One region of the Nitrincola nitratireducens genome, then DNA from elsewhere that is predicted to be linked to it. Evidence: predicted binding sites of a transcription regulator. Region 1 holds the regulator's gene; the other holds the start of a gene.
The links. The regulator FliA, encoded in region 1, starts transcription of late flagellar genes. The targets are predictions, from matches to a motif close to CTAAAGTTNNNNNNNNNNCNGCCGATA.
Positions count from the first base shown of each region.

Region 2: a site for FliA is predicted at 940-966, ahead of flgM (flagellar biosynthesis anti-sigma factor FlgM). Genes of this name have one in related genera too.

Region 1 covers NZ_AONB01000026.1:4,910-7,109, forward strand. The annotation lists gene D791_RS16835 (protein phosphatase CheZ) at 1-239, opposite strand, end outside; gene D791_RS16840 (chemotaxis response regulator CheY) at 353-724, opposite strand; gene D791_RS16845 (RNA polymerase sigma factor FliA) at 829-1,539, opposite strand; gene D791_RS16850 (MinD/ParA family protein) at 1,565-2,200, opposite strand, start outside.
Region 2 covers NZ_AONB01000023.1:29,837-32,036, reverse strand. The annotation lists gene D791_RS16050 (chemotaxis protein CheV) at 1-115, opposite strand, end outside; gene flgA (flagellar basal body P-ring formation chaperone FlgA) at 181-876, shown strand; gene flgM (flagellar biosynthesis anti-sigma factor FlgM) at 1,001-1,312, shown strand; gene D791_RS19280 (flagella synthesis protein FlgN) at 1,318-1,803, shown strand; tRNA gene D791_RS16030 (tRNA-Arg) at 1,872-1,947, shown strand; gene D791_RS16025 (response regulator) at 1,960-2,200, opposite strand, start outside.

The DNA of each region.
Region 1 (2,200 bases):
TCGGTTAGTTCGATCACATAAGCAAGACGATCAGAAGCATCCGACATCGATGGCATCCCTGATGATGTAACAGCTCCACTGCCAATTTTTTCACCAATATCACTTGAGAATGACTTAATTGCCTCATGCAAACCGCGGGTTAGATGCCCTACTTCATTGTAAAAAACTTGGTGTCTCGCTTGCTGGAGCTGGTTAATCAAATCAATAGCTGTGTGCAACTGACCCTGATCAATTGCCAAAACCAACTCTCTGGCCTTTTGGCTAGTAGCTCTTCGAGTCCTTCGTATTCTAAATTGGCAATTTGACTATTCATTGTTTAACTCTTGTTGTAATGAGCACACGAAAACATCGATTAGGTAATGCGTTCGAAAATCTTCTCAATTTTCTCTTTCAACACCACAGCCGTAAAAGGCTTAATGACGTAGCCATTCACACCAGCCTGCGCCGCAGCGATGATCTGTTCACGCTTGGCTTCAGCCGTCACCATTAAAACAGGTATATGCGCCAACTCAGGATCGGACCTAACCTCTTTAAGGAGGTCTATTCCTGTCATACCGGGCATATTCCAGTCTGTGATCAAGAATTCAATTCGACCTTGTTTTAGTATAGGCAATGCCGTTCTACCATCATCAGCCTCATCGACATTGGTAAAACCGAGATCACGCAACAGATTTTTAATAATTCGTCTCATGGTAGAAAAATCATCTACAACAAGAATTCTGATGTCTTTTTTCAAGACACTATCCCCCAGCTATGATCACTAAAAACATAATTCACTATCATCTATAGTAATCACGGTTTGTCGATATCTCAAACAAAAGCGACTACTTAATTCCAACCTTTTAAACGACTTCTAAGCCTCAGGGCGGCTTGAGAGTGTATTTGACTTACTCTAGACTCACTCACCCCAAGAATACTACCTATTTCTTTTAAATTTAGCTCTTCATCGTAATATAAAGCCAAAACTAACCGCTCTTTTTCAGGTAAATCACCTATCGCTGCAACCAAAGCACTACGAAAGGCATCCTGACTCACTTCATCAGATGGGCTTAGATTATCCCCTTCAAACTGCAAAGCTGATCCTTCATCAGACTCCTCTGTTAGCTCATCCACACTGAATAAACGCGCTTCCATAGAGTCTTGCAACAAAGCATGGTACTCGGACAATGAGATACCGAGCTCATCGGCTACTTCTCGATCAGAAGCATCCCGCCCTTCACGACTTTCTATCTGACGCATAGCCTCAGCGACACGACGACCATTTCGATGAACCGATCTAGGCGTCCAGTCACCACGTCTAACCTCATCAATGATCGCTCCACGAATGCGGATACCCGCATAGGTCTCAAAACTGGCTCCTTTACTCATGTCATATTTTGACGCGGCCTCAAGTAAACCAATCATTCCTGATTGTATAAGATCATCCAGCTGCACACTCGCAGGCAAGCGCGCCATCAAATGCTGAGCAATTCGCTTCACAAGTGGTGCATACTGTTCAACCAATTCGTGGCTGGGCGTAAATTGGAGCTGATTATACATGCAGCTTCTTCGTCTGATGTTGTATTTAAATTCGCTGAACCAATCGTTCGACAAAAAACTCAAGATGTCCCCTTGGGCTTTTTAAAACAGGCCAACTGTCTACTTTGATGGCTAGCTGTCGAAAAGCAAGCGATGATTTACTGTTCGGAAAAGCTTTAACAACAGGCGTTTGTTTTTGAACTGCTTTTCGAACTGACTCATCATAAGGTATTGACCCGACATATTGAAGGGTTACATCCAGAAAGCGATCCGTTACAGTCAGAATTTTATTAAACATATGCCGCCCCTCTGTATCTGAATGAACCATATTAGCGAGAATCCTGAAGCGCGTCATCCCATGATCTCGATTCAACATTTTGATCAACGCATAGGCATCCGTAATTGAAGTCGGCTCATCACACACCACCACCAACACTTCCTGAGAGGCTCTGACAAAACTCACCACTGACTCAGAAATACCTGCAGCGGTGTCAATGATCAATACATCCATCGAGTCAGCAATATCATTAAACGCATAAATTAATTCTGCATGCTGATGTTCTGACAAAGTCGTCATTTCTTGAGTACCGGAAGATGCAGGAACAATCCACATGTTGTCGTCAACACGCACCAATACATCTGCCAATGTCGTGTGACCATCTAACACATCTGCAATTGTTCT
Region 2 (2,200 bases), on a different contig from region 1:
TAAACACGTTAATGCCATAACGCTGACTGGTCTCGAGGCCAAAAAGCAACAATTCAAGTCGGTTCTGCCCAACCATCTGCGTACGTAGGTTTACACTATCTAATATAGATGACATGATTCATCAAACCCCAAGACCGTTCATACATAAGTGACATCCACCTGTTAAGGCTGAACATACACGTGAATTCACATAATTTACCATTAGTTTTACTGTTTTTGCTTATTTTTTTAAAATCGACCTCTAGCCTCGCGATTGAATTGCCCGAATCTATTCAAAAACAGGTTGAAGAGGCGATCATTCATGAGTTTAGCACACGTCTCCCTGAAAGCAGGTTAGACGTCAGCGTAAATCCCGTCAATCAAAACCTTACTCTCGCTGCATGCGAATATCCACTCGAAATCCAAATCCCCTTCAACAGTGGCCAAAGGGTGACGGCTAAAGCCACGTGCCACCAGCCTTTCTGGAGCCTGTTCGTCACAGCGCAGGTACGACAAATGATGACTGTCGTTGTCAGCGCTAAGCCTCTGGTGCGTAACAGCCGGATTAGCGCCAGCGATATTAAACTGGTTGAACAAGATATCTCACGCATCGGCCAGGATTATTTTACACGAGAGCAAGATGTCATCGGGAAACACGTCAGGCGTCAAATTGGCAGCGACCAAGTCATCAACGCGCGTATGTTAGAGGTCGCCATGCTCGTTTCTAGAGGCGACCAAGTGATGATTGAGGCACAAAGAGGCTCTCTGACCATTCGGATGCCTGGTATTGCGTTAGAGGATGGCCGACAGCAACAACAAATTCGCGTACAAAACAGCCAATCCGGCAATGAAGTCAGAGCCATAATTATTGCACCTGGAGTGGTTAGGGTTCAGTAATCGAACTATAATAGTGTGCGAAACCTGTTTTTTGCTTTTTTTGACAAAAAACCTATTTTTTTACTAAAGATTTTCACAAACGAGTCGATACCCTTGCTATACACAGTTTACGAGGTAATTTAGGATGGCTATCGAATTCAACAGCCTATCCTCTAACCAGACATCTGCGAGTCGAAACAAACCCGGTGATGCGAACTCACCATCGACTCAATCAAAATCGTCTGCAGGAGGCACACAGGCACCGCCGAAGGATACCGTTCGCTTAAGCGATGCAGCTCAAGCGATTCAATCTGCAGGTAAAGCAGCGGAAGGCGCCCCTGACGTTAATGCCGCTCGAGTTGCTGAACTTAAAGCCGCCATTGCCGATGGCAGCTACTCAATTAATAACGAAAAACTTGCAGATAAACTTCTGCAGTTTGACAAACTCTTTGCTTGACCTTTATGACGAGCGCATCTTCACAGCGTTTCATCCAACAGGTCAGCGAAGGGGTTGAGTTGTTTGAAAAACTCCACCAGTTATTGGAGGAGGAGCTTTCTATTATCGTTTCAAGAGATCTAGACGCACTCAATGACATGACTCAGCGTAAACACCAAGTGTTACGCGAGATTGAAAGCAGTATTTTAGAGCGCAATCAATCGCTCACTTTGCTCGGCTTTACTCCGTCTGAAGATGGATTTAAGCAGTTGTGCAGCACCCTGCCCTCCCCTGAGCGTAGCGCCTTAATCGGCAACTGGACACAGCTGACCGAGCTTCTTCGTGAAATCCGACTTGCCAATGAACGCAACGAACAAGTTGTATCGCGCAACAAAGCAAATGTAGAACAACTGCTTAATTTATTGCAGGGCCAGCATACGACGAATTCGCTCTATGACCAACAAGGCAGCAAAGGCAACTACTCGGCTCAACGGCGTATTGGGAAAGCTTAACTTAGCCCATAACTTCCACGCCTTAACTCTAGTTTTACATCAGCAAATTCGATAGAATACTTAGAAATCTCCCTATAGTTCAACTGGATAGAACGGGCCCCTCCTAAGGGCCAGATCGGGGTTCGAGTCCCTGTGGGGAGACCACATCGTGTGTCTCTACTTTAACAATGCATGCAACGAACCTTTAGGCAAACTGGTTAACGGCTTAGTAAAGTAGTAAATCAACTGACGCTGCCTTACCTTCTCCTCCTCCGTCAATGCAGACTTCTGAGTTAACTTTAAAAACCGCTTTACCATCTTCAGTCGTGACTCACGATTTACTTCATTGTCGCGGGCTACCTCTAAGTAGAGTTGAGCCAGATTTAACATTACTGTTGCATTGGTTGGGTTGTAGTCG